DNA from 2 places in the Paenibacillus sp. FSL P4-0338 genome. Region 1 is predicted to be linked to the other one. Evidence: riboswitches for the same ligand, from Rfam matches in the RefSeq annotation. Region 1 holds a riboswitch; the other holds the start of a gene.
What was found. A riboswitch is a leader RNA that binds a small molecule or an ion and turns the genes downstream of it on or off. The one in region 1 is predicted to bind glycine.
Positions count from the first base shown of each region.

Region 2: it holds a riboswitch for glycine, as region 1 does, so the genes downstream of both, MKZ07_RS22225 (amino acid permease) here and gcvT (glycine cleavage system aminomethyltransferase GcvT) in region 1, are expected to answer to the same signal.

Region 1 is NZ_JBBOCG010000001.1:4,593,791-4,604,382, reverse strand. It holds gene MKZ07_RS20240 (ABC transporter ATP-binding protein) at 1-1,029, opposite strand, end outside; gene MKZ07_RS20245 (ABC transporter permease) at 1-2, opposite strand, end outside; gene MKZ07_RS20235 (hypothetical protein) at 1,207-1,557, opposite strand; gene MKZ07_RS20230 (helix-turn-helix domain-containing protein) at 1,767-2,543, shown strand; gene gcvPB (aminomethyl-transferring glycine dehydrogenase subunit GcvPB) at 2,648-4,108, opposite strand; gene gcvPA (aminomethyl-transferring glycine dehydrogenase subunit GcvPA) at 4,105-5,457, opposite strand; gene gcvT (glycine cleavage system aminomethyltransferase GcvT) at 5,454-6,578, opposite strand; glycine riboswitch at 6,659-6,759, opposite strand; glycine riboswitch at 6,763-6,860, opposite strand; gene gcvH (glycine cleavage system protein GcvH) at 7,045-7,437, shown strand; gene MKZ07_RS20205 (flagellar motor protein MotB) at 7,538-8,413, opposite strand; gene MKZ07_RS20200 (flagellar motor protein) at 8,410-9,195, opposite strand; gene uvrB (excinuclease ABC subunit UvrB) at 9,377-10,592, shown strand, end outside.
Region 2 is NZ_JBBOCG010000001.1:5,052,980-5,063,571, forward strand. It holds gene MKZ07_RS22195 (GNAT family N-acetyltransferase) at 1-209, opposite strand, end outside; gene MKZ07_RS22200 (DUF1304 domain-containing protein) at 362-730, shown strand; gene MKZ07_RS22205 (methyl-accepting chemotaxis protein) at 768-1,100, opposite strand; gene MKZ07_RS22210 (hypothetical protein) at 1,102-1,518, opposite strand; gene MKZ07_RS22215 (DinB family protein) at 1,747-2,298, opposite strand; gene MKZ07_RS22220 (helix-turn-helix transcriptional regulator) at 2,375-3,322, opposite strand; gene MKZ07_RS22225 (amino acid permease) at 3,357-4,733, opposite strand; glycine riboswitch at 4,873-4,952, opposite strand; gene MKZ07_RS22230 (DUF5643 domain-containing protein) at 5,081-6,037, opposite strand; gene MKZ07_RS22235 (ABC transporter permease) at 6,233-7,210, shown strand; gene MKZ07_RS22240 (carbohydrate ABC transporter permease) at 7,226-8,140, shown strand; gene MKZ07_RS22245 (ABC transporter substrate-binding protein) at 8,210-9,805, shown strand; gene MKZ07_RS22250 (sensor histidine kinase) at 9,993-10,592, shown strand, end outside.

The sequences.
Region 1 (10,592 bases):
ATGGTGCGTCTGCCCCCTTGCTTCCCGGTGCTCGTTCAGGTCCAAATGGCCGTCATAGACAGCCTTAATGACCTGCTCAATATGGGTATCCTCCATGCGGAAATCGAGTACCTCCCCATGCTTCATCACCCGGCGAACCACTTCACTGGCGGTATATTCATACCGGTCAAAAGTGACCGAGAACTCCTGGCTGCTCTGCTGTTCCAGCTTCAGCCCGGGGCTCTGCTCCAGCAGCTCGTACAATTCCGGCATAGGGGAGCGTACCTGGAAGAAGATCACACGGTTTTTGGCAAAACGGGCCTTGACCTCGCTCAGCGTACCGTCATAAATAATCGCGCCGTGATCGATAATGACCAGCCGCTTGCACAGGTCTTCGATGTCGCCCAAATCATGGGTCGTCAGCATCACGGTCGTCTGCTGCTCCTGGTTGATCTGCTTGATGAACCCGCGGATTTTCTCCTTCACAGATACATCAAGGCCAATCGTCGGCTCATCGAGATACAGAATCGGCGGATTATGCAGCAGGGCTGCGGCCAGATCGGCACGCATGCGCTGACCCAGCGAGAGCTTCCGCGCGGATAGGTGGATGAAATCGCTCATCCCTAGCATTTCGGTGAACAAGTCCATGTTCTTCCTGTAGAGGACATCCGGAATCTGATAGATATCCTTCAGCAGCGAAAAGGACTCGGCAATCGGAATATCCCACCACAGCTGGGTACGCTGCCCGAAAACTGCGCCGATCTGGGCGGCGTTTTCCATTCTTTTGCGGTACGGATTGATCCCGTTCACAGAGATACTCCCGGAGGAAGGCATCAGAATGCCGGTCAGCATCTTGATGGTGGTCGATTTACCGGCACCGTTCGGTCCCACGTAGGCCACCGTCTCCCCTGCTTCAATGCTCAGATCCAGCGGCTTGACCGCCACCTTCTCAATATGCCTGGGCAGGAACAGATGCTTCACCGCTCCCTTTAGGCCGGGCTCCTTCACCGCCTGCATAAAGGACTTACTCAGTCCTCTGGCTTCAATCATACTCAAGCTTAACCCTCCTGTTCATTACTTTGAAAGCGTTACCGCAGATGACTGCGGAGAAAATATCTGAATCCTCAGCGGGCTGAAAGTCGTAAGAGTAAATATATCACTGAGCCGATGTCGAAAACTATCAGATTAGGTCGATTTTGCAAAAAAAAAGCAGCAGCCCCGGATAGCCTACACCAGCCGGGATTTGCCGCTCCGCTTAAGGAGAGTCTGGACGGCGAACCCTACCAGCAGGGGCAGCGCCAGTTGAACCTCAAGTCTCCAGTCTACAGCATACAGGTCTACGAGGTTAATCTGCTTCAACAATACATAGGTCACGTTGTATAAGAGGAATGAACAGCTGAAGGTGAGCAGAGGGATCAGATGCAGTGTCCTTTTATTCTGCAGTAGCCGGTATCCCGCAAGGGTTAAGAGTGTATAGCTGGCCATGATGAAGAGGGCATAATTACTGCCGAAGCGCAGGAAGGATACCATGGCGGTAGCCAGATTGAGGGCAGTCGATAGATAGCCGATGCGAAGCATGTCGAACCTCCTGGAATTATGTAGAAATATGAGATGAACAGATTTCTACATTTTACAGCGCTAACGCGGGGATTTACAGATCCAATACTGAATGTTCATTATTCCGTAATTGTATGTTATAATGCTTTCTTTTAAAATTGATGATATAGGAATTGGTAAATATGGAGGGATCGTTTGTGAGAGTCTTTAATCAATCAAGAGCATGGAGTATGCCTGGGGATTTAGAAGCTAGCGAACTTGAAGCCTTCCGGCCCCTGGAGGCAGCTAAGGCCCAAGTCCAGGGAGGGATGTCCGTGGCGGCGGGGGCTTCCGAAGAATCCAGGGAGCACATCTACCATAGAGCTATGATTTCTTCGATCCGCAGTGAAATGAACAAATTAAGCCAGCTGCTCTCGATTCCATATGTGGTATTCCTGACAGACAAGGCGGGGATCATTCTGGAGCTGGTCTATTCCTCTTCGGAGACGCAGGCGGAGATGGAGCAGGCGGAGCTGCGTCCGGGGGTCAGCTTAAGCAGGCAGCAGGCGGGAATGAATGCCGTATCGCTGGCGATGGAGATGAACTGCATCGGGGTGGTGCGGGGAACGGAGCATACGGATCAGACCTTCCGCGACTGGAACTGTGTATGCGCTCCGCTGCAGGATGATGATAGCGTTTACGGGTATGTTGATATTTCTTTTAATAGAGGAGAGCCTATTGAATTCGCCGTTCCCTTCGTGCAGCAGATTGCCGAGAATATCATGGAGAAGTGGATGGAGAAGAACCCGGAGATGCAGCAGTATCGGCTTGAGGCCATGCTTCTGGAATATAAACTGACTGCGCGGGAGCAAGAGGTAGCGAGGCTATGGCTGATGGAGAAGAGCGCGCTGCACATCGGGAGCGATCTGGGGATCAGTGAAGGCACGGTGCGCAATATGTTGAAGAGCATCTATAGTAAAATGCGGGTGAATGACCGCTTCCAGTTCGTGAAGCGCCTTACGCCTTAGCCGGGAGATCCGCTTCCGGGTACATACAAGACAGCCGGGCAGCGATACGAATGTATCCCTGACCCGGCTGTTTGATTTAGAAGCCTAGCTTCTCTGGCAGAAGGTTAACCGCAGGAGCAGTTAAGTACAGGCTTACGCGCGGCCTGCGTCTCATCGAGGCGGCTGATTTCAGTCGTATGCGGTGCGTTAATCACTATCTCCGGCGTTTCCTCAGCTTCCTTAACGATTCGGATCATCGTCTCAATGAAGCCGTCGAGCGTCTCCTTGCTCTCGGTCTCGGTCGGCTCAATCATCATACATTCCTCTACCGTCAGCGGGAAGTAGACGGTTGGCGGATGATAGCCGAAGTCAAGCAGCCGTTTGGCTACATCGAGGGTACGGACGCCGTATTGCTTAAGGTTCTTGCCGGACATGACGAATTCATGCTTGCAGATGCCCGGGAAGGGAATCTCGAAGTAAGGAGCCAGCCGGTGCATCATATAGTTGGCGTTCAGCACGGCGTTCTCGGACACCTCACGCAAGCCGTCAGGACCGTAGGTGCGGATATACGCATAAGCACGGACGAGAATCCCGAAGTTGCCGTAAAAGGCTTTGACGCGGCCGATTGATTCCGGCCCGCCGCAGTCCAGCGTGAAGCTGCCGTCTTCGTTCTGGGCCACAGTAGGCTGCGGCAGGAACGGGATCAGCTTCGCCTTTACACCGACTGGTCCGGCTCCCGGACCTCCGCCGCCATGCGGCGTACTCATCGTCTTGTGCAGATTGAGATGCACCACATCGAAGCCCATATCGCCCGGGCGGGTGATGCCCATAATCGCGTTGGAGTTCGCTCCGTCATAATAGAGCAGGCCACCCGCTTCATGGACAATCGCGGCGATCTCGACGATCTGCGTCTCGAAGAGTCCGAGGGTACTCGGGTTCGTGAGCATCAGCGCGGCGGTGTCGCTGCCGACAGCGGCCTTCAGTGCTTCGAGGTCCACCATTCCCTTGTCATTGGAGGGGATGGTCACGGTGTCGAGACCGGCTGCGGCGGCACTGGCCGGGTTGGTGCCGTGCGAGGAATCGGGCACGATCACTTTGGAGCGGACTTCGCCGCGGCTCTCATGGTAGGCGCGGATCATCATCAGGCCGGTCCACTCGCCGTGGGCGCCGGCAGCGGGCTGCAGGGATACGGCATCCATGCCGGTCAGGGCGGCGAGATCCTTTTGCAGCGTGTACATCAGTTCAAGCGCACCCTGGATGCTCTCTTCCGGCTGATACGGATGGATCTTGGAGAGTCCCGGGAAGCGGGCGACATCCTCGTTGATCTTGGGGTTGTATTTCATCGTGCAGGAGCCGAGCGGATAGAAGCCGTTGTCAACTCCGAAGTTGCGGCGGGACAGGGCGGTATAGTGGCGGATCACATCCACCTCGGATACCTCCGGCAGTACGACCGGCTCACTGCGCAGCAGCCCTTCAGGAATGAGTGAGCCAAGGCCCTCGTCCTGCGGCACATCACACAGAGGCAGGGAGTAGGCAGAGCGGCCTGGACGGCTTAATTCAAAAATCAGACTTTGTTCCGGTTTCATACACAGCCCTCCAGTGCGCTTGCGAATTCGTCAATTTCGGTCTTGCTTCGTTTCTCCGTTACGGCAACCAGCATATGTCCGGCCAGCTCGGGATAATCCCGGCTTAAGTCATAACCGCCCAGATAGCCTTCCTTCAGCAGCTTGGAGTTAACCGCACTCACACTGCTGCCCTCCGGGAGCTTCAGGACGAATTCATTGAAGAACGGGGCAGTGAAGACGCGCTCTGCGCCAGTGATTTCAGCCAGCCGCCCAACGGCATAGTGGCTCTTGCGGATGTTCAACTCACCAACCTCGCGCATGCCCTCCTTGCCCATCACGGACAAGTAGACGGAAGCGCACAGCGCCAAGAGCGCCTGATTGGAGCAGATATTCGAGGTCGCCTTCTCCCGGCGGATATGCTGTTCGCGGGCTTGCAGCGTCAGCACGAAGCCGCGCTTGCCATTCCGGTCAACCGTCTGGCCGACGATCCGGCCCGGCATCCGGCGCATGAGCGGCTCGGCAACGGCGAAGAATCCGCAGGTCGGACCGCCGAGCGAAGCGGCAATTCCCAGCGGCTGCGCGTCACCGACAACGATATCTGCGCCAAGCCGTCCGGGAGACTCCAATACGCCAAGTGCAATGGGATTCGCGCTGACGACAAGCAGTCCCTTAACCGCATGGATCAGCGGTTCGATCCCGCGCAGATCCTCAATCCCGCCGAAGAAGTTGGGGGACTGAACCAGAACGGCAGCGGTATCGCTGTCGATGGCTTCGGCCAGCTTGGCAAGATCCGTTACCCCGTCAGCATAGTCAATCTCTACAATTTGCAGACCCCAGGCGTTGGCGGAGGTACGCAGCACCTGACGCGCTTCCGGGTGAACTGTACGGGAGACAATCAGTTTCTTGCGTTTGGTGGCGCCTGCGGCCAACACAGCCGCTTCGGAGAAGGCGGTTGCGCCGTCATACATACTGGCATTGGCAACCTTCATGCCGGTCAGCTCACAGATATAGGATTGGAATTCAAAGATCGCCTGAAGCTCCCCCTGGCTGATCTCCGGCTGGTAAGGAGTGTAGGCAGTATAGAATTCCGAACGGGAAATCACATGGTTGATGACGACCGGAACGTGGTGGTCGTACAATCCGGCGCCCAGGAAGCTGGTGTGGGTATCGAAGTCGGCATTCTTGTCAGCCAGGCCCTTCATATGGCGAAGCAGTGCGTATTCGTCCAAGGCGCCGGACATCGGCAGGGTTCCCTGGTAACGGACAGACTGCGGAATATCGGCGAACAGCTCATCGATGGATTGTATGCCTACGGTCTCCATCATTTCTGCGCGGTCTTGCTCAGTCATTGGCAGATAGCGGTGCTTCATTGCGGCTTCACTCCTTGGCTTCTTTTGTAGAATGGGGCTTTGATGACGGCAGCCTTGAGCTGCTTGCCGCGAATCTCCACGTACACCTCTGTGCCGATCTCCGTATAGGCAGCGTCCAGCAGGGCGAGTCCGAGATTCCGCTTCAGGGTCGGGGACTGGGTGCCAGTCGTTACTTCACCGATCTTCACTCCGTCCGCGTACACAGGGTAGTGGGAACGGGGAATGCCGCGGTCGATCATCTCCAGGCCCACAAGACGCCGGGGCAGACCGGCTTCCTTCTGCTTCAGCAGGGCATCGCGGCCGATGAAATCGCCGGCGTCCAGCTTCACGAAGAACTGGACACCGGCTTCAAGCGGCGTAATCTCCGCCGACAGCTCCTGGCCGTACAGCGGCAGCTTGGCTTCGAAGCGGAGCGTATCGCGTGCGCCGAGTCCGGCAGGCGTCAGGCCATGCGGAGCGCCAGCGTCCAGCAGGCCGTTCCAGAGTGCTGCTGCTGTATCTGCGGGAGCATACAGCTCGAAGCCGTCCTCACCGGTATATCCGGTACGGGAGAGCAGGACGGTGACGCCGCAGACTTCAGCGTGTTCGAGGAAGTGGAACGGCTTAAGCTCTGTTAGAGACACCTGCGTGACCTTGGCCAGAATCGTCTCTGCCAGCGGACCCTGCAACGCGAGCAGCAGCGTCTCATCCGAGATATTCTTCAGACTGACGCCGCTGAATTCAGCGGTAAGATGCTCCTGCAGCCACTGGAAGTCCTTGTCGATATTGGACGCATTGACGACAAGCATGTAACGCTCCACGCCCAGCCGGTATACCAGCAGATCGTCCACCACTCCGCCGCTTGGGTAGAGCATCAGGGTGTACTGCGCTGCGCCGTCTTCCAGGCGGGTGACATCATTCGTGGTCATTCTCTGGAGGAAGGCTTCTGCACCGCTCCCGGTAACCATGAATTCCCCCATGTGGGAGACATCGAACAGTCCGGCCCGTTCACGGACGGCTTCATGCTCCTTCACGATGCCGGTGAACTGCACCGGCAGCTCCCAGCCGCCGAAATCAATACATCTGGACTCCGCATAAGCGGCATAGAGGTCATAAAAAGGCGTTCTTCTCAAAGACTCCATCTTGTCACTCCCTTGGTCTGATTACATACGAAAAAGGACAGGCGAAAGCCATTATGCACGCATGCATAAATGGACTTCCGCTCTGTCCTTGGTACCTGAGAGTTACCCTGCAATGAAGCGCAGGTTTCCCCGTTGGTGATCCGTGAAGCCTGCGGCGCAGGCACCCGGATGCTCTCCAGAGATGCGTCCGGCAAAGGTCCTTTTGCCTGAGAGATTCACCCATCCCGGGCTTACTCCTTCGGCGCTGTCTTCCTGTGAGACAGTCTCTCCCTATGCCATCATTCGCAAACCATATGTTTTTCTACTGACTCCATTAAACCGGGTAACCCTCTGCCCTGTCAATCAAAAAACGTCAAAAAGTTGACAAATTTAATTTTACTGTCAGTTATATTGACATTAGGCAAGCCGATAACTTAGGCTATAACTAAATTTAGAACTCCAATTACGGAAAAGAGGCGGCTTGGACATGAGTGAAGTGCTTGACAACCTGCTATACAGCGAAGAGCATGAGTGGGCGCAGCAGGGCGAGGGACGCGTAGTACGTGTAGGGATTACGGATCATGCGCAGCATCTGCTGGGCGATATCGTGTTTGTAGAATTTCCGGAAGTAGGCGCGGCGATCTCCGCAGGCGACAGCGTGGGCAGTATCGAATCCGTGAAGACCGTATCGGAGCTATATTCACCCGTATCAGGCAAGGTGACCAAGATCAACGATGCGCTGGAGGCCAGCCCGGAGCTGATCAACGATCACCCTTACGGGGACGGCTGGATTTTTGAGCTGGAGCTTGATGCAGAGTTCGGAGAGGCAGTAACCGGCCTGCTGGATGCGGCTGCGTACAAGGAACTGGTTGGGGAATAAAAGGTAGCTTATTTGCGGAAGCGGATGTTAATACGGCAGACCTCTCTTTATAACATTAGATGTTACTAATGTGAGAGGTCTGTCTTTTTGCGTCTGTATCTTACTCCTTCTCCTGAAGCTGGCGCAGCACAATCAGTTCAACCCGGCGGTTCCGCTGCTTTCCCTCAGTGGTTGTATTATCGTAAGCAGGCCGGGTATCGGCATAACCTGCGTACTGGAAGGTATCAGGGCTCAGCCCCTCTTTGTCCAGAAAAAAGCGCAGGACGGACAGCGCCCGGGCGCCCGATAACTCCCAGTTGTCTTTGTACACTGATCCTGGTGTCACGGGAACATTGTCGGTGTGGCCTTCGATGCTGATGGTAGCGCCGATACCGCGGAATAGGCCGGAGAGCTGGCGCAGTGCAGGGAAGGCAGGGGATTTCAACTCAGCCTTTCCCGCATCGAACAGGAACCGGTCACTCAGCGTGATGGCAATGCCCTGCGGCTTATCAGCAACAAAAATCTGTTCCCCAAGGTTATTCTCCTCCACATACTCCGTGATGACGCCCATAAGAGCAGCCAGCTTCGCTTCCTGTTCCCGAAAAGCAAGCTCGCGCGCTGACGGCTGGTGCCCCGCCCCATCTCCTGTTTGCCCGGTTCCATTCAGCCCGTCCGCATCCGCAGAGTCTGTGGCTGAAGGAGCGCCAGTGTCTCCACCGTCTTCATTATGACCCTTCGAAACGCCAGCCCCGGTGATTCCCTGATTGCCTTCCAGCACGCCGCTTCCGCCTTCCAGCACTGCACTTCCGCTCTTGAAGGTATCCGATAAGGAGCCGCTGACAATGGCATACTTCTGCGAATCCAAGCTGCTCATAGCATACAGAATCACGAAGAAAATAAGCAGAAGCGTGATCAGATCCGCGTAGGTAATCATCCAGCGGTCCCGGCTCTCCTTGCCGGCGGCGGCACGGGGCTGCCGGCGGTTTCTTTGTCTCATAGCGGTTCCTCCGGGCTGGTGCGGATGCTGCGTTTAGGAGCGTCTGTCAGGAAAGGGGCCAGCTTTTGCCGGACCAGATGCGGGTGATCCCCATTCTGCAGGGACAGAATGCCGACGAGCAGCATCTCCATGGTGCCCAGCTCACTTTGGCTGCGGGATTTGATTTTGGAGGCGATGGGTAAAAAGAGTAGATTGGCACTGGCTACGCCATAGAGTGTTGCTGTAAAAGCTACGGCAATCGACGCACCCAGATTGGAAGGGTCCGTTAAATTGCTTAGAACCCGGATTAGCCCCATAACGGTACCGATAATGCCCATGGTCGGTGCATAGCCGCCGGCGGCTTCGAATATTTTGGCATAGCCTTCATATTTCAGCTCCTTGGCATCCATCCCAAGCTCCAGGATCTGGCGGACCTGATCCGGGTCATTGCCGTCGACAATCAGAAACAGGCCTTCACGGGTGAAGGGATCGGGATGTTCTTCTGCCCGTTTCTCCAGGGCGAGAACACCGCCGCGCCGCGTGAGTGCAGCCATGGCAATCAGCTCTTCGGCTTGTTCCCGGCTGGTATCCCGTTGCCGGTCAAAAGCCAGGCGGAGCGCCGCCGGAATGCTGCGGAGCTTGGACCCCGGGAAGCTGATGAGCACCGCCGCAAGGGTGCCGCCGAACACGATCAGGGCAGCATTGGGCTGCAGCAGGCCGGACAGGCTGCCGCCTTCCCACAGAAAACCGCCGATCATAGCGGCAATTCCGGCCAGCAGGCCGAGTATTGTAATGAAATCCATAAATTCAGGCTCCTTAAATTTCTATATATTATGGTTTGCAACAGTCTGGGCAACGCTGTATAATAAACGGGAACGTGCATTCCTATCTTCCATATTTTTCAGTATGGTATGGATGAAGGATAATTAGGGTTAAAATTATAATATATTCATATATTCTAGACGATAGAGGGGAGACGGGCAAATGAGTGATATTGTCGTCAGTACGAAGACTTTTGAACTGGAGTCCGAGTATACACCCCAGGGCGATCAGCCTCATGCCATAGAAGAGTTAGTGGACGGCATCCGGCAGGGCAAGAAGCACCAGACGCTGCTGGGAGCGACAGGTACAGGCAAGACCTTTACCATCGCGCAAGTGATTTCCAAATTGAACCGCCCGACGCTGGTCATTGCGCACAACAAGACGCTTGCTGCACAGCTGGCGAGTGAGTTCAAAGAATTTTTTCCAAGCAATTCCGTGGATTACTTCGTCAGTTACTACGATTACTACCAGCCTGAGGCGTACATTCCTTCCTCTGATACCTACATTGAGAAAGACTCCAGCATAAATGAAGAAATCGACAAGCTCCGCCACTCTGCAACCAGCTCGTTGTTCGAACGCCGTGACGTTATTATTGTGGCGAGTGTGTCGTGTATTTATGGCCTCGGTTCGCCGAAGGAATATGGAAGCTTGCTGCTCTCGCTGCGGGTAGGGATGGAGAAGCCGCGTAATCAGATTCTGAGCCGGCTCGTAGATATCCAGTATCAGCGTAACGATATTAATTTTGTGCGCGGTACGTTCCGTGTACGCGGGGATGTCGTTGAGATCTTCCCGGCATCCCAGGGAGAACATGCGATCCGGGTTGAATTGTTCGGAGACGAGATCGAGCGGATCACGGAGATAGACGTTCTGACAGGCGAACTGATCGGCGAACGAGATCATATTGCGATCTTCCCTGCGTCCCACTTTGTCACCCAGGAAGAGACGATGCGTGTAGCCCTTGTTAATATTGAACGTGAGCTTGAGGAGCGGCTGGCTGTGCTTAATGGAGCAGGCAAGCTGCTGGAGGCTCAGCGCCTGGAGCAGCGGACCCGTTATGATATCGAGATGATGAAGGAAGTCGGCTTTTGTTCGGGAATCGAGAACTACTCCGGTCCGCTTACCTTCCGTGAGCCGGGAGCTACTCCTTATACGCTGATGGACTATTTCCCGGATGATATGCTGATTGTGATCGACGAGTCCCATGCTACGCTTCCGCAGATCCGGGCGATGTATAATGGTGACCGTGCGCGTAAGACCGTCCTGGTGGAGCATGGATTCCGCCTGCCGTCTGCGTTGGATAACCGTCCGCTGCAATTCGAGGAATTCGAAGACAAGGTAAGCCAGATTGTATATGTGTCCGCAACACCGGGCCCTTATG
Region 2 (10,592 bases), 460 kb from region 1:
CCCGCCAGCCTCTGCTCCCCGTTCAAGAAAGCACCTAGAGTGAAATGCCCGTCCGAGGGGTCCAGCTTGATCCGGGTCGTCTCAGTGGACAATTTCACTTCCGATTCATAGGAGCTAAGGAAAGCTTCCGGGTGCTGCTGCAGCGACTGCAAACGAAGCGCCCGGTAGGCTTCGGCATCAGACGGGGTTAGCGTTCTTATATGTATCATTCTTCTTGCCCCCTCTACATTACAATTTTACGATTTGTAGTAAATTGACAAATATCAAAAAGTCCGGTATATTTAAGTTCGTAAAATTATATTTTGCACAATTTAAATAAAGAATTGATTTGATTCACATTACTTGAAAAGAGGGACTCGTTATGATGACTGTAAGTTTAATTCTTGTTGCCTTAGTAGCACTAGAGCATGTGTACATACTAGTACTGGAGATGTTCCTGTGGACCACCCCGAGGGCACAGAAGGCGTTCGGATTGACCCCTGCCTTCTCCCGGGAGACGAAGTCGCTAGCTGCCAACCAGGGCTTGTATAACGGCTTCCTGGCAGCCGGTCTAGTCTGGGGCCTGCTGCATCCGAGCGCAGACTTCGGTTACCAGCTGCAATTGTTCTTCCTGATCTGTGTGGCGGTTGCGGCCATCTACGGCGGACTCACCTCTAAGAGATCCATCCTGCTGATGCAAGGCCTCCCGGCCTTCCTGGCGCTGGCAGCCACACTGATCGCACATCTGTAAGATTCGCGGGACTATGCAGGGAGCTTCCACACTTGCCTCACAGCTTCTGCGCGAACTGGTTCAACTGCTCCGACATCGCCCGGATCTCCTCAATGAAGCTGGACATCTCTTGCGTTGAAGCTGCCTGCTCTTGCCCCACTGAGGCAATCTGACCGATGGATTGGCCGATTCCCTTCATCGCTGTCTGGATCTCCCGCAGGGTGTCCCGTATCCGCTGCGCGGATTGCTCGGTCTCCTGTGAGAACTTGCGGATTTCTCTGGCGACAATGTCGAAGCCCCGGCCCTTCTCTCCGGCATGGGCGGCCTCAATGGCCGCATTAATTCCAAGCAGATGCGTCTGGTCGGCAACCTTCCTCAGAACGGCCAGCACTTCATCGCTTTTGTGGACACTTGCAGCAGTGGTCTCTGACTGGACCAGCAGCTTCTGAGAGAAGCCGGTCAGCAATTTCCCGCAGCTCGGTCTGTCTGCGCACCTGAATGCAGACCGCCCCGCAGACACGTTCATCCTCTCCATGTACCGGAAGGACCGTACCCACAAATTCGTATCCATAATACTCTTTGGGAACATTGGCCCTTGAGTATTCATCATTTTTCAGTGCGTGATACAGAGGTTCGTCCGCGTGAATAATCTGCCCGGCGCGAATCCCCAGATCAATGGAATCCCCGGGGTAATAGGCGAGAAACTTCTCGGTATCACAGACGGCAATCGAGATATCGTATGGAAAAGCAGCTTTCAGAACGGGCGCGAGATTTATTATATCTTCAAGGGAGCGTACGATGTTTTTCATAGGTGCGGATCTCCTTTTATTCAGTTAGCTTCAGGGTACAGCGAAATCAAGAGTTAAGTTCGACATGTTGCGACAAACCTCCTTTATTCAAAAATGAATAATTAAAAATTGACCATTGTGGCTGGTTTTTCGATCACATTGGGCACGTGAACCCTCGACGTGATCAGTGTAGCAAAATAGCCGGAGCCCTCACTCTACTGCTGAAGGCTTCGGCTTATTGGCGTTCTTCTATTGCGCTACACTTGATCCTATGAAATCCTTCAACCGGTTCAGCTGCAGCAAGTGATGGCGGTAGTGCATCTCAATCAGCAGATACCATTCTGCCGCAGACAAGGGGCCGAACCGGGGATGAGGGGCGGTGCTGTGCTCAGGTGCCTGCGCAAGCTTCGGAAGGGTCTCGCGCATCCGCTCAATTACTGTGTTCAGGCCTTGGATCAGCTGCTCCTTGCTCTCCGGCTGCACCGGCGTATACTGCGGTGACGGCGGAACATGAACGCGTACAGGCGGGAAGCTGCCCCCGGCAAAAACCGCTTTACCATCCGGAGTCATCTCTGCTTCCTTCCCCGCCGCTTCCCCGTTTCCGGCCAGACACTGATCGATATTACGGAGCTGCATGTACAGCGCCGATTGTATTAAGTGCTGAACCATCTGCCCGAGAGACCACTCTCCTTCGGCAGGCTGCCGCAGCAGCTGCTCCATACTGAAGGTATCTAATTCCATAAGATAGTGATTCGCAGTCTTTTCAAATTGCTGTAAGGCTTCCGTAATCTTCGTATTCATATTCATAGTATTCAGGCAACTCCTTTATTCTTAAGGTCTGACCTGAATATACACAACCGCTCCTGACAACGTTATGTCAGTAGCGTTCCAGCATTCTCACCGTTTCCTCCCGCACAAGCTTCCGCAAGGCTTCCGGCTCCAGGACAACTGCCCCCGCTCCCCAGCCAAGCACCCATTGCAGCAGGTCCCCGGGCTGGCGTACGCGGAAGGTCATATGCCTGCCGTCTGCCCGGTCCTCCACGGCCTCCAGATAAAAGTTATTCGATTCAGCCGCCTTGTCAGCTATCTCGGGATGCACCAAAATACACACGCGTACATGGCGGTCATCCTCCGGCTGATACTCGTGCAGATCGAAATCCGCAGGCACTTCGAACCGGTCATCCAGAACGGTAAGCCCGCTCATTCTGGATAACCGGAAATGACGGATTTCCTGCCGCAGCCAGCACCAGGCGACCAGGGTCCAGGCGCCTCTGTTCAGGACAAGTCCATACGGCGAGGCGGTTCGGATACTCCGGTGACTTCCGTCAGCTTCCTGTCTGCCCTTCGTATACCCGAAGCTGATCTTCCGCTGATCCAGAATCGCGCGGCGGATCTGCTCCATGTACTCCTTCTCCTGTCCTTGCAGCTTATCTTTACTGGTACTCAGCAGCAGGATGCTCTGGCGGAGCCGGGCAGCATTCTCCTTGACATCACCCGGCAGAATCGCTTCAATCTTCCTGCCTGCTGCGGATGCCCGGTTACCATACTCCGTATCGAACCGCTGCTCCACGAAATCTGTCCCGATCAGCAGAGTCACAGCCTCCTCCGCTGTGAAGCTGACCGGGGGCAGGAAATACCCCTTTACCAGTGAATATCCCTGACCTGTAGCTCCTACCACCGGCACTCCGGCTTCACTAAGCGCCTGGATATCGCGGTAGATGGTTCTTACACTAGTCTCGAAGACAGACGCCAGATCCTCTGCCCGTACGACCCCTTTGCGCTGCAGCTCCAGTACGATGGCTAACATGCGGTCTGTCTTGTTCATGCGGCGGCTGCACCCTCTTCATCCTGAAATCAGTTTATGTATTGATTATACTGATTTCCTGTTCGTTTTTCTCCTTACGGCTTCTGATGGAGTACAGAACGAACAGCAGAATGAACCAGAGCGGAGTAAACAGCAGCGCCGGACGGGTCTCGTCGGCAAAGAGCATGATCACTAGAATGGCGGCGAACAGCGTCAGGACAGCATAGTTAATCACCGGGGTGAACGGCGCTTTGAATTTGGAAGCGGCATGTAAATCCGGGCGGTTCCTTTTATACTTGATATGGCAGACCAGCACAACGCCCCAGACCCAGATGAAGCAAATGGCGCTGATTGTAGTCACGATGCCGAAGGCCTGACCCGGAATAAGCTTGCTGAGCAGCGCTCCGGCAGAGATTACTATAGTAGAAATAAACAGGGAATTCGCAGGCACATGATTCCGGTTCAGCTTGCCGAGCTGAGGGGAGGCCTGATTCCTTCTGCTCAGATTGTAGAGAATCCGGCTGGTCGAGAACATCCCGCTGTTGCAGGCGGAGGCCGCCGAGGTTAAGACCACGAAATTGATAATTCCCGCAGCAATCGGAATCCCGACCAGACTGAAGGTGCGCACGAACGGACTTTCAGACGCGCTAAGCTGGGTCCAGGGATTAATGCACAGCAGCACGAAGAGCGCGCCTACATAGAAGAACAGAATCCGCAGCGGAATTTTGTTGATCGCGGACGGGATGTTTTTCTCAGGATTCGCCGTCTCCGCTGCCGATACCCCCACCAGCTCCACGCCGACATAAGCGAATACCACCATCTGGAAGGAGAACAGGAAGCCCTTCACCCCGTTCGGGAATACGCCCCCGTGCTCCCAGAGATTGCGGACCGACACTGAGCCTGCATCCGTCTTGAACTGGGTCACCAGCAGGACAATCCCCAGGCCGATCAGAGCCAGAATCGTAACTACCTTGATCAGAGCAAACCAGAATTCGAGTTCCCCGAAGCTTTTGACCGTTAGCAGATTGAGTCCGAGCAGAATGATCAGGCAGATCACGGCCGGTACCCACTGCGGAATATCGAACCAGTACTGCACATAGACGCCCACTGCAATCACATCGGCCATCGCCGTCATAATCCAGCAGAACCAGTAGGTCCAGCCTGTAATGAATGCCGCGCGCGGCCCCAAGTAATCCTCAGCAATGTCTGTAAAAGATTGATACCCCGCCTTCGAGAGCAGCAGTTCCCCCAGCGCACGCATCACAAAAAACACGGCGATTCCCACGATCAGATACGTAAGCATGATGGAGGGCCCGGCCTGCTGAATTGCCTTGCCCGATCCCAGGAATAAACCTGTGCCAATCGTACCTCCGATGGCGATAAGCTGGACGTGCCGGTTTGCAAGCTCTCTTTTTAATTCTGTCTGTGCCATACCTGTTTCCCCCTTAATGTATACAATGCTGAAAATACGCAAAAAGGAGACTGGATATCATCCAATCTCCCGGTTCATAAGAGGTTCCAAATAAGCTATCTGCCCACGCTGAAGGGAATCAGCCAGGGAAATAGAAATCCGGTACTCTTCTGTCCTTTTGCCTGAGATTGTGAACCCTTCGGCGCTGCGGTCTCCCGCAGTCTCTCCAGAAGCTGCTCCAGCTATAGTGTGATCCATAGCCTTCATAGCTTGCGAATATTTAATTATTTGAAGCGGACTTCATCTAAATATTTGTCAATTCTATTCATAGCCCAGACTTCTGTCAATAACATTAGTTACATCGCTTGTTATTTAACCGTAATTTTGGTTTCCAGATCTTTATAATAGGTTTTAGCCCATTGGCCCTGTTTGTCCTTGAACATTTTCCCGCTGGCATCCTTGGCATACGTAAACGGCTTAACACTAATGGTCTTCGGGACGGCCGGAAAAGCACCGTAGTTCTGCTCCTCAGTACCGCTTGTCTTAACCTTCTCAAACGGCTTGCCCCACGGCGAGCTCACATTCCCTTTCTCATCCACAAGGTCATATAACATTCTCTCCGGGCTCACCTTGGACTTGGCCGCCGCCGGAACTGCGCCCTTGAAGCTCACCTGCAGAGACATTGTTAACGGGGTCATCTGGAAGGATGTCACTGTGTAGCTGAATGTGCTGTTCTTCTTGGAGACGCCCGGCTTCAAGCTTAAGAGGGTCCCCAGCTTGTTCACTTGAACTTTAAAAACAAACGGCTCCTTCACCCCGTTGGCGTAAGTCTTCAGCGTAAGGTCGAATTTATCCGGGATTTGCTGCTTCATCGCGCCCTTATTCAGATAGATCAAGGCTGTGTCCGTATCCTCCGGATTTGTACTGATGGAAGTATCGTACAACAGCTTTTTCCCATTGATTAACACGTCCACATTCCTGGTCTGGTCTAGGAAAGAACCGTTCTTGTCCACCGTCCCTCCGTCCTGCCGGATGCCTGCGATAAATTGATTACTGTCATAGGTCAGATCGGTTAGTGTCAGGGTTACCCCCTCCTGGGTCACGGCCTGATTCGGGGCGGCAGCAAGCTTTTTCTGAACAATCGCCTTCAGAGTGGCGTTATCGCTGGCCGCGAACACGCTGCCCGCCTTATTATCCTTGTTAACATCGGCTGCCGCCGCTACGGGTAAAGAGTATCCCCCGCCGACAACTGTCCCTCCGAGTACAGCGGTTACTGCTGTTGCTATAATTGCTTTCTTCATCGTATTTAAGCTGATCGTGTACATAGCTTTTCTCCTTTGCTTTTGAAGAATATACAAGAATAACGCTTCCCGGCTGCTAGTTTGTGACATAAGTACAGAAATAACGTCTCTGCATAAAAGTCATTTTTGAATAAACAGAGTCATTTACAAGAAAGAATTCCGTTCATCCGCTCTACTATAATAAATTCATCCAGAACAAGTAGAGTGAGGTTAGAACTTATGGCAAATCCTGCACCACAAGCTATGAACACCAAGCTAGCGCCACCGCCCCAGGGCCGTTTCGGCCGTCTGCTGCACAATATCGTGCGATACCGGGTGCTGCTGTTGATGCTGCTGCCCACGTCGATTATCTTTTTCATCAACTGCTATATTCCGATGTTCGGATTATTCATTGCCTTCAAGAACATCAACTACATTGATGGCATTATGGGCAGTCCCTGGGCCGGGCTGGATAACTTCCGGTTCCTCTTCGCCACCTCTGACGCCCTGCGGGTGACCATCAACACCGTGGGTTACAATGTGGTCTTCATTATCTCAGGCCTTATTCTCTCCGTCTCGCTGGCGATTGCGATCAATGAGGTGCGTAACAAGCTGGCCTCGAAGTTCTTCCAGACCGTGATGATTATGCCGAACTTCCTGTCCATGGTCGTGGTCAGCTTCATCGTCTATGCCTTCCTGCACCCGGAGTACGGCTTCCTGGTCAAGCATATTCTGCCGATGTTCGGCTACTCCTCGGTGAACGCTTATATGCATCCTAACGCATGGCCTTACATTCTGTGGATCACCAAAATGTGGCACTCCATCGGGATCGGCAGTGTCATCTACCTTGCAGCCATCACCGGCATCAGCGAAGAGTTGTACGAAGCTGCGGTGATGGACGGGGCCAGCAAATGGCAGCAGATTACCAAGATTACCCTGCCGCTGCTTACGCCGATCATGGTGATTCTCACGATTCTTAACATGGGCGGTATCTTCCGCTCTGACTTCGGGCTGTTCTACCATGTGACCCTGGACTCCGGTGCGCTGCGCTCGACTACGGACGTCATCGACACCTATGTCTACCGGGGCCTGATCCAGCTCAATGACCTGGGGATGTCCTCTGCGGCGAACTTCTATCAATCTGTCGTCGGCTTCTTCCTGGTCATCGGCGCGAACGCTCTGGCCCGTAAGCTGAACCGCGATACGGCGCTTTTCTAGAAACGGAGGATTCTAATGACTACTGCATCCCGAAGCAACCCTTATACCAAAGGCTCTACTACCGCCCAGATTATTCTGAATGTATTCTTCATCGCCTTCAGCCTGGCGTGTATCCTGCCGATCCTGCTCATTGTCGCTATCTCCTTAACCAACGAGAAGGCCTTGACGCTGCAGGGTTACAAGTTCTGGCCCGATCATATCGACGCGTCCGCGTACCAATATTTGTTCAAGCATTCGGAGACACTGGTTAAGGCTTATGGTGTCAGCCTGACCGTTACCCTTATCGGAACTGTTCTGGCCGTGCTGCTGATTGCGCTGTATGCGTATCCGCTCTACCGGAAGGATTTTCCTTTTAAAAAGACATTCAACTTCTACCTGCTGATCACCATGCTGTTCTCGGGAGGGCTTGTCCCCTTCTATCTGCTATATGTGAACTATCTCGATCTGAAGGACTCGCTGGTTGCGCTGATTCTGCCCGGCCTGTCCAATGCCTTCTATATCTTCATCACCCGCACCTTCTTCCAGCAGACGATTCCGGAGGAGATGATTGAATCCGGCAAGCTCGACGGGGCCTCGGAGTGGCGGATCTTCTTCCAGCTGGTGCTGCCGATCTCCCTGCCTGTGCTGGCGACCATCGGACTGTTCACTACGCTGATGTACTGGAATGACTGGTTCAACTCCATGCTATTCATTAATGACACCAATAAGTTCTCGCTGCAGTACGTCATGATTCAGATGATCCGCCAAGCCGAATTCTTCAAAACCCAGCTTGCCGGCACCGGTGTCGCCCTGATGGTACAGGAATCCGTTCCGACCGAAAGTCTGCGGATGGCCATGGTTGTGCTGTCGATTGGTCCGATTCTGTTCATCTATCCGTTCTTCCAGAAGTACTTCACCAAAGGCCTCACGATTGGTGCGATCAAAGGTTAATTGGTCTAGCTCTGGCGTAAATGCCGGTTAGAATATATGATCTAATTATCATTGAGGAGGTTCATACAAATGAGAACAACCAGAAGCTCGGGCGCGGTGCTTGCTGCCCTAACCGCCGTGATACTGGGCATTACCGGATGCGGCGGGGGCAATTCAGGTGCATCCGCACCTTCCAAGGCAGAATCGACAGCAGCAGCTACAACAGCAGGCACGGAAGGCAGCACTAATCCTGACACCTCAACGTTCCGGAAGCTGAAAGTTTACACGGTCGGGAATTTCCCGCAAAATGATACCAAGGCGGTTGTGGACGAGATCAACAAGTATCTCAAAGAAAAAATCAACGCCGAGATTGACTTCCAGGGACTCCCTTGGTCCTCCTGGGCCGAGAAGATGGCACTAGCCTATCAATCCGGTGAACAGGTCGATTTGACCTTTGCTCCGAACTGGGCGGATTTCGCCAATAACGTAGCCAAAGGCGCATTTCTCCCGCTGGATGATCTGTTAGCCAAATATGGACAAGGCATCAAGGACACCCTTGATCCCCGCTTCCTTGACGGCGGAACGGTTGACGGCAAAATCTATGCGATTCCTACCAATAAGGAAATCGGCGAGAGCCATACCATTATGTTCCGCAAGGATCTGGTAGATAAATACGGCTTCGATGTGAACTCAATTGAGACGCTGGAGGACCTGGAGCCATGGCTGCAGACGATCAAGGAGAAGGAACCGGCCATCGCGCCTATCTGGCTATCCGGCAGCGGATCGGATACCCTGGGCTACTTCGACAAGACCAAAGAGAGCATGAAGGAGAACTTCCGTTATGAGCTGGTGGCAGGCGCTCCTGCCGGAATCGTCCTGGATACCAAGACCGATAAGATGGTGATCAGCTCGATGGAGTCCGACACCGCGATCTACCGGATGAAGCTCTATGGCGACTGGTTCAGCAAGGGCTACATTAATAAGGATGCGGCAACGACTAAGACCAGTACTGAAGACGCTTTCAAGGCCGGCAAGACTTGGATGAAATTCGGTTCTGACAAGCCGGACTCCGACAAGGAAGATTCCATCGCCACCGGCATTGAGCTGGTGAAGCTGAAGGGGAATGAACCCGAGATCAGCACAGCCAGCGTCAGCAACTCCATGATGGCCATCGGACGCACCTCGATTGATCCCGAGCGGACGATGATGCTGCTGAACCTGCTGCATACCGACCCCGTTCTGGTCAATCTGATTGACTTCGGCGTAGAGGGCCGGCAGTATGTCAAGGTAGAAGGCAAGGACAACTTCATCAAGCTGCCTGACGGCATTGCTACCCGTGCCGATACCGGCTGGGCACCGGGAATTGAATGGATGTTCGGCAACCAGACCATAACCTATCTGTGGGAAGGCGAAAGTGCCGATAAATGGGAGAAGTTCAAGGCTTATAACGAGAGTGCCCATAAGGTGAAGTCCTTCGGCTTCAACTTCAATACCGACGCTGTCAAAACACAGGTCTCTGTGGTCAGCAATATTATCAAGGAATTCCGCCCGCTGCTGGAAACGGGCAGCCTGGGAGTAGACAAGGTGCTGACGGAATACAATAATAAGCTGAAGGCAAACGGTATTGAGGATATCCGAGCCGAGGTTCAGAAGCAATATGATGCCTGGAAGGCCAAACAATCCTAAACAAACAAGTGGAAACGACTATGCCGTCCTTTTAAGGACGGTATCGTGTCAGCGAGAAATATAAGGATAAGTTGTCGTGTGGAACATACAAATTCTTATATTTTAAGCTAAGGGGAAGGACGGCAGCCGTCCTTCCCCTTTCCTGCCGCTCAGCGTGTAAATGTACCTAAGGATAAGGGGGATGACTGTGAAACTATCATTGCGATTCAAAGTGAGTGCCCTTGTCCTGCTGCTGGTCACGCCGCTGTTCCTCTTTCTCTCCTACACCAATCTCTATTCCACCAACATTGTCCGGGAGAAGGTTGCGAAGTCTGCTTCGGACACGTTGACCCTGCACTTAGGTACTCTCGATGAGCTGCTGGAGCAGACCAGCCATTATCTGCTGCGTACCGCCAATGAGAACATGCTGCTGGAGCTCTATTCGGACAGCGGGCCCGACAGCGTCAATTATTATCTGTCCATCCGTAAGCTGATGGACCAGTGGTACAGCGATGTCAGCTACTACACCATTATCCGCAGTGTCTTCGTCTACCATCAGGACCGGGATGAATTATTCCTCAGCAGCCAGAGAGAGTATTACCAGGAGAAGGAGGTCATTGCCTCCGGGCTGTCTTCACACCTCAAGGCCCCTAATCTCCAGGCCTCCCTGAAGTGGGAGACTGTGACTCTCGGCGGAGAGCCGGTGTTATTCAAGGTGCTGCCGGACAAGAGCGGCCGGCTTCTCATGGGGGTACTGGTCAGTATCGATTCTCTGGCCCAGCCGCTGACCCAGTTGGAGTCTACCGGA